DNA from 2 places in the Geodermatophilus sp. URMC 60 genome. Region 1 is predicted to be linked to the other one. Evidence: riboswitches for the same ligand, from Rfam matches in the RefSeq annotation. Region 1 holds a riboswitch; the other holds the start of a gene.
The links. A riboswitch is a leader RNA that binds a small molecule or an ion and turns the genes downstream of it on or off. The one in region 1 is predicted to bind thiamine pyrophosphate.

Region 2: linked by a shared signal. The riboswitch ahead of ACWIX3_RS04570 (purine-cytosine permease family protein) and the one ahead of thiM (hydroxyethylthiazole kinase) in region 1 are both predicted to bind thiamine pyrophosphate.

The regions. Positions count from the first base shown of each region.
Region 1 covers NZ_CP199958.1:796,035-799,236, reverse strand. The annotation lists gene thiE (thiamine phosphate synthase) at 1-397, opposite strand, end outside; gene thiM (hydroxyethylthiazole kinase) at 394-1,182, opposite strand; TPP riboswitch at 1,176-1,271, opposite strand; gene ACWIX3_RS03855 (TSUP family transporter) at 1,391-2,125, shown strand; gene ACWIX3_RS03850 (helicase) at 2,288-3,202, opposite strand, start outside.
Region 2 covers NZ_CP199958.1:948,598-951,799, forward strand. The annotation lists gene thiO (glycine oxidase ThiO) at 1-360, opposite strand, end outside; gene ACWIX3_RS04570 (purine-cytosine permease family protein) at 357-1,703, opposite strand; TPP riboswitch at 1,693-1,806, opposite strand; gene ACWIX3_RS04575 (thiaminase II/PqqC family protein) at 1,874-2,470, shown strand; gene ACWIX3_RS04580 (TenA family protein) at 2,467-3,084, shown strand.

The DNA of each region.
Region 1 (3,202 bases):
CGACCAGGTCGACGGTGCCCGCCGGCAGTGCGCGGGCGACGTCCAGCTCGGCGACGGAGGAGACGCTGAAGCCGAGCAGCCGGCCGGGCCCGAGCAGGGCGCGCACCTCGGCCGGCGGCAGGTCGTCCTGGCCGACGTGCACGCCGTCCGCACCGGCCAGGAGCGCGACGTCGACGGCGTCGTTGACCCAGAGCGCGACGTCCGGCCGATCGGCCAGGGCCGCCTGCACCGCGCGGGTGAGCTCGAGCAGTTCCCGGCGGGGCGCGGTCTTGTCCCGCACCTGGACGGTGGTGACGCCGCCGGCGACCGCCGCACGGACGACGTCGGCGACCGGTCGCGGGGTGGACAGCGCGGTGTCGGTGACCAGGTAGAGGGTCGGGTCGAACGGGCGGTTCACCGGATGTCAGCCCTCGTCAGGGCCTCGCCGTCGACGGCGTCCAGCGCGTCGAGCCAGGCGGGCGCGAAGGTGCCCGGGCCGTGCGCCACCCGTGCGGCCCGCTCGGCGGCGAGGGCGACGTGCGCGTGCGCGGCCACGGTGCCGGTGAGCGCGTCCCCGGTGGCCGCGACGTAGGCGGCGACCAGCGCCCCCAGCGCGCAGCCCGCGCCGGTGGTGCGGGTCAGGAGCGCCGATCCCCCGCCGACGCGGACGGTCCGCCGTCCGTCGGTGATCAGGTCGACCTCGCCACTGACCGCCACGACCCCGCTGGTGCGCTCCGCGAGCTCGGCAGCCGCCTTGGCGGCGTCGTCGGCACTGTCGGTGCTGTCCACGCCGCGACCGCCACCGCCCGCACCGGCCAGCGCCATGACCTCCGAGGCGTTGCCGCGCACCACCGTGGGGCGCAGCCCGACCAGCTCGGTGGTCAGCTCGGTGCGGTAGACGAGCGCGCCGACGGCGACGGGGTCGAGCACCCACGGCGTCCCGGCCGCGCCCGCCGAGCGGGCGGCCAGCCGCATCGCCTCGGCGGTGCGGGCGTGCACCGTGCCGACGTTGACCAGCACCCCCGAGGCGACCGCGGCGAAGTCTGCGGCCTCCTCCGGGGCGTCCACCATCGCCGGGGCGGCGCCCGCCGCCAGCAGGGCGTTGGCGGTGATCGCCTGGACGACGGTGTTGGTGAGGCAGTGCACCAGGGGGGTGCGGGCGAGCAGCGCCGCGCGGGCGGCGCGCAGGTCGACGGCCGGCATGCCGGTGACATCCCTTCGCCAGTGCGAACTGGAGCAGGTTCGACGGGTGTGCTCTCAGTCCCCGGTCGGGGACACCCCGTGCCACGTGCACCCCGAACGTAACACCGCTCCGCCGTCGTGCTGCCGGCACGGCGGCCTGGCTGCCCGCCGTGGGCGGCGTCGGGCGGCGGGCCGGGGTGCGCCGGGGGCGTGCGACAGGATGGCCGTCGTGCTGCTCGCGTGCCTCGCCGTCCTGGTGGGCGCGACGGTGCAGGCCGCCGCCGGGTTCGGCCTCGCGCTCATCGCCGGCCCCGCCCTCGTGGCCGTCCTCGCCCCCACCGAGGCGGTGACCACGCTGATCGTGCTCGCCACGGCCACGACCCTGCTCCTGCTCCTGGTGCGCCGCGGGTCGCGGCCGGCCGTCCGGTGGGCCGACGTGCGCGTGGTGACCCTCGCCGCCGTCCCCGGGGTCCTGGCCGGCGTGCTGGTGCTCGCCGTGGTCAGCAAGCCGGCGCTGCAGCTCGCGGTGGGCGTGGGCGTGCTCGCGGCCGTGGGGCTGCAGGTCCTGCGGCGCCCGGCCCCCGGCGGGAAGGAGCCGTCACGGTGGGCCACGCTGGGCGTGGGGCTCCTCGCCGGCATCCTCACCACCACGACCAGCACCAACGGGCCACCGCTGGTGCTCTGGCTCGAGCGGCGGCAGGTGCCCCCGGCGGAGATGCGGGACACCCTCGCGGCGCTGTTCCTCGCCCTCAACCTGCTCGGCGCGGCGGTGCTCACCGCGTCGGGGCGGCTCGCGCAGGCCTTCCGCCCGGAGGTGGTGCTGGTGCTGCTGGCGGCGGCGGTCGTCGGCCACGTGGCGGGCCGCCGGCTGTTCCACCTGCTCGACGTCCGCCGGTTCCGCGCGGCCGGGCTGGCGCTGTCGGCGCTGGCCGGTGTGGCCAGCATCGCCGCGGGGCTCGGCTGAGGTGGTGGTGCGGCCACCTGCCGGGAGCGAGCGCCTCCTCCGGTTGATCATGGGGTTGTTGCAGGCGGACGCGCAGTCGACGGCGCGCCCTCGAGCATCGACCCCATGATCAACTCGGCGGGCGAGGGGGCAACGCGAGGCGGGGCTCGGCTGAGGTGGCCCTCACTCGGTGAGCGCGACCGGCGGCAGCCAGTCGGCGTCGAGCAGCTCGGCGATCTCCCGCAGGGCGGAGGTGTCCGCCCCGGCGGTGGAACCGCTGACGGCCAGCCGCTCCACCATCACCCGGGCCACCTGCTCCTCCACCGTGTCCTCGGCGAAGGCGACCCGCCACGGGGAGACCTGGCCGTCGCGGTGGGTGCGGCCGGTGACCTGGCGGGCCTGGATGCCGGAGAAGCGCGGCTGGTGGAACAGCCCGACCCGCGGCGTCGTGGCGGCCGCCGCTCCGCCGGGGAGCAGCTCGCCGGCGTGCAGGCTGATCGAGGCGGTGACGGTGAAGACGCACACCGGCGCTGCGCCGGTCTGGAAGCGCAGCCGCTCCGCCTCGACGTCGAAGCGGTCCCTATTTGATCCCGCACCGCCGTAGATGCAGGCCACCGCGATCCCGGCGTCCTGCAGGGCCTCGCGGATCGGGTCGGCCGCCGTCTCGACGAACTCCACCGACACCGCGACCTGCCGCTCGGCCTCGACCTGGGCCCGCACCCAGTCGACGGTGGCCTGGACCCGGATCAGCCCGGCCTTCTGCCGGAACCGCAGCAGTGCGGCCCGTCCGCGGGCGGTCTGTCGCGCCTTGCGGGCCAGCTGCATCTCGGCGCGGAACTCCTGCCACCCCGACTCGTAGGCGGCCTGCTCGGCCGGGGTCAGCGCGACCGGCGTCCCGGTGACCGACACCGGTCCCCACGGGGCCGGCCGGTGCAGCGCCGCGGGCGGGTCGCCGGCGGCCAGCCAGCCCTGCAGCCGCGCCAGGTCGGCGCGGCGCTCGTCGGCGTCCTCGGTCCACGCCCAGCCGTAGCGGCCCCGTTCCACGTGGAACCCGTGCTGGGCGAGCTTCGCCGGGAGGTCCGCCCAGGCGCGCAGCGG
Region 2 (3,202 bases), 150 kb from region 1:
CTCGGCGTCCAGGCCCAGCTCCTGCTGGAAGGCGTGCAGCGCGGCGAGCTCCCGGACGTCGTCCTCGTCGAAGCCGACGACGAGCGTGCCGGCGGTGCGCAGCCCGATCGACATGCCGGTGGCCTGCTCGACGTCCGCGGCGAAGGCCGGCCAGCGCTCGACCGAGGCCAGGCCCAGCCGCAGCAGCGATTCCTCGCGGTACCCGGCCTCGGTGACCGGGGCGAGCATCCCCGCCGCGGCGGCCGACGCGCCGGTGCCGGGGGAGTCGTCGACGACGGTGACCGACAGGCCGCGCCGGGCGGCCCGCCAGGCCGTGGCCAGCCCGATGAGCCCCCCGCCGGCGACCGCGACGTCGGTCATGCCGGGATCCTCCGCCGGCGCAGCCACCCGGGCAGGCAGATCAGGGCGGTGGACAGCACCGCGACGCCCAGGCCCACCAGCGACGCCGACCAGCCGTTCGCCGGGTCGATGCCGACATCGGCCTGCCGGGCGCTCCACCACGCCGTCCAGCCGGCGCCCGGGCCGGAGAAGTACGTCGGCAGCGTGAGCTGGTAGGCGAGGAAGCCGGCGAGCCACGGCAGCAGGAGCAGCGGCCGGGCGGGAGCGGTGTCGGAGGTGTCCCAGGCACCCCGCGGCGTCGCGGCGTAGGCGACCGCGAAGACGCCGACCAGCGGGACGAAGACCGCACCGATGAGGAAGAGGAACGGCTCGTAGGCGGCGATGTCGAAGGTCAGCGCCAGCAGCGTCGCGACGGTCCCGACGCCCAGCGCGAGCAGCCGGCGGTCGGCGCGGGCGACGAGGTTCTGCGTCGAGACCGCCGTCGAGTAGACGTTGGCGAAGGCCTCGTCCAGCTCGACGGTGACCAGCACGAGCACCGCCACCGCACCCAGCGGCACGGCCAGCAGCGCGTCGATGACGTCCAGCCCGGCGCTGCCGTAGGCGGCCAGGGCGACGACGCCGAGGGTGAACATGGCGACGGTGGCCAGGCCGTAGCCCAGCGACGCCCCGGCGAACGCCGCCCGGCCGCTGCGCACGTGCCGGGTGTAGTCGGCGACCAGCGGGAACCAGGAGATCGGCAGGGCGATCACGATGTCGGCCGCCGTCCAGAACGACGTCGCCGCGCCGGCGGTCAGCGGCGGCAGCGGTTCGGCGAGCACCTCGACGAACAGGTAGACGACCGCGGCGAGCGCGGCCCAGACGGCGTAGCGCGCCAGCACGCGGGCCACGCCGAGCGGGCGCAGCGCCATCGCGGTGGCCAGCACGCCCGCGGCCAGCACGAACGGCCAGCGCGGCGCGTCGAGGACCCGGGACGCGGCCTCGGCGATGATCACGATCTCGAAGGTCGCCCAGCCGACGCACTGCACGAGGTTGAGCGCGGTGGGCAGCGCGGAGGCGTGGCGGCCGAGCAGCCCGCGCAGCAGCACCATCGTCGGCACCCGCTCGCGGGCGCCGGCCGCCGCGGCCAGCCCGAGCAGGACGCTGCCGATCACCGCGCCGACGACGATGGCGCCGATCGTCGTCGACAGCGGTCGGCCCGGGAGGACGACGAAGACGGCGGCGACCGGCAGCAGCAGGCTGACGCCGAGGTTTGCCCACAACCCGAACGTGTCGCGCAGGCCGAGGGTGGGGGCCGGGGCCTCGTCGAGGGTGAGGGGCGCGTCCCCGGTGGGCGCGCTGGTGCGGACGTCGTCCGACGTGCTCATGGTCGCTCCCTACGCCGGCATTACCCGGTCAGGTTCCAGCGGTCGGCGACGCGTCGGAGTCGCCCTCTCAGCCCGGTCCGCCCGAGCTCCCGCACATGGCGCTGTCCACCATAGGCCCATCCGCGGCGCGGGTTACGGGCCTCCGGGCACGGCCGCGTACGGTCGCCGCCGTGCCGGTCGCCGACCTCCTGTCCTCCCATCCCGACGCCTGGCGGGGAGCGACCCGCCACCCCTTCCTCGACGCCGTGCGCGACGGGACGATCCCGGTCGCCGCGTTCGACACCTGGCTGGTGCAGGACGCACGCTTCGTCGCCGACCTGCTGCGCTTCCAGGCCCGGCTGCTGGCCCGCGCGCCCCGCCCTGCGCAGGCCGTCCTCGCCGGCGGGCTGGTCGCGCTGGTCGACGAGCTGACCTGGTTCGAGGAGCAGGCCGCCGTCCGCGGGCTGGACCTCGGCGCGCCTGCGCTGCCGGCCGCGGCCGCCTACGCGCAGCTGCTCGAGCGGCTCGAAGCCGCCGACGTCGGGACGGCGCTGACCGCGCTGTGGGCCATCGAGCGCACCTACCTCGACGCCTGGTCGGGAGCCCGGCCCGGGGCGCCGGAGTACCAGGCCTTCGTGGAGCACTGGACGCTGCCGGGCTTCGCGGCCTACGTGGCCGGCCTGGAGACGGCGGCGGACGGCGTCCCCGCGCCGGACGCCGACGGGACGTTCACCGAGGTGGTCGCCGCCGAGACGGCCTTCTGGGCGATGGCGGTGGAGGCCCGATGAGCCTCGCCGCCGAGCTCTGGACGGCGAACGCCGACCTGGCCGCCGAGGCGCTGGCGCACCCGTTCGTCGCGGGCGTCGGCGACGGCACGCTGCCGCGGTCGGTCTTCGCGGGCTACGTCGCCCAGGACGCGTTCTTCCTCGAGTCCTTCGCCCGCGCCTATGCCGTCGGGATCACGCACAGCCCCGACCGGGCGACCCTGGACACGTTCGCCGACCTGCTCGCCGGCGTCCGGGAGGAACTAGCGCTGCACGCCGGCTACGCGGCGCGGTGGGGGATCGACCTCGTGGGGGTCGAGCCGCTCCCGGCGACCCTGGCCTACACCGACTTCCTCCTGTCGACGGCGTTCCTGGGTGGGATCACGTTGACCGCTGCGGCGATGACCCCCTGCGTGCGGCTCTACGCGCACCTGGGCCGGTCGCTGTCCGCCGAGTCGGCGGGGGACTACGCCGAGTGGGTCACCACGTACGCCGATCCGGGCTTCGAGGAGCTGGCCGACACCCTGGAGCGGCTGCTCGACCGGCACGCCGAGGACACCCCCGCCGTCCGGACGGCCTACCGGCGGGCGATGCAGTTGGAGGTCGGCTTCTTCGACGCCGCCTGGCACATCGTCTGACCGCGGTTCCACGTGGAACCCGCGGTGCTCGCAGGACGTGACGATCCGATGGAGGGGACGAGGTGGCGGCGGTGCCGGGCGCCGGCTCGTCGTGCACCCGTGGACGGGTCCCGGGCTG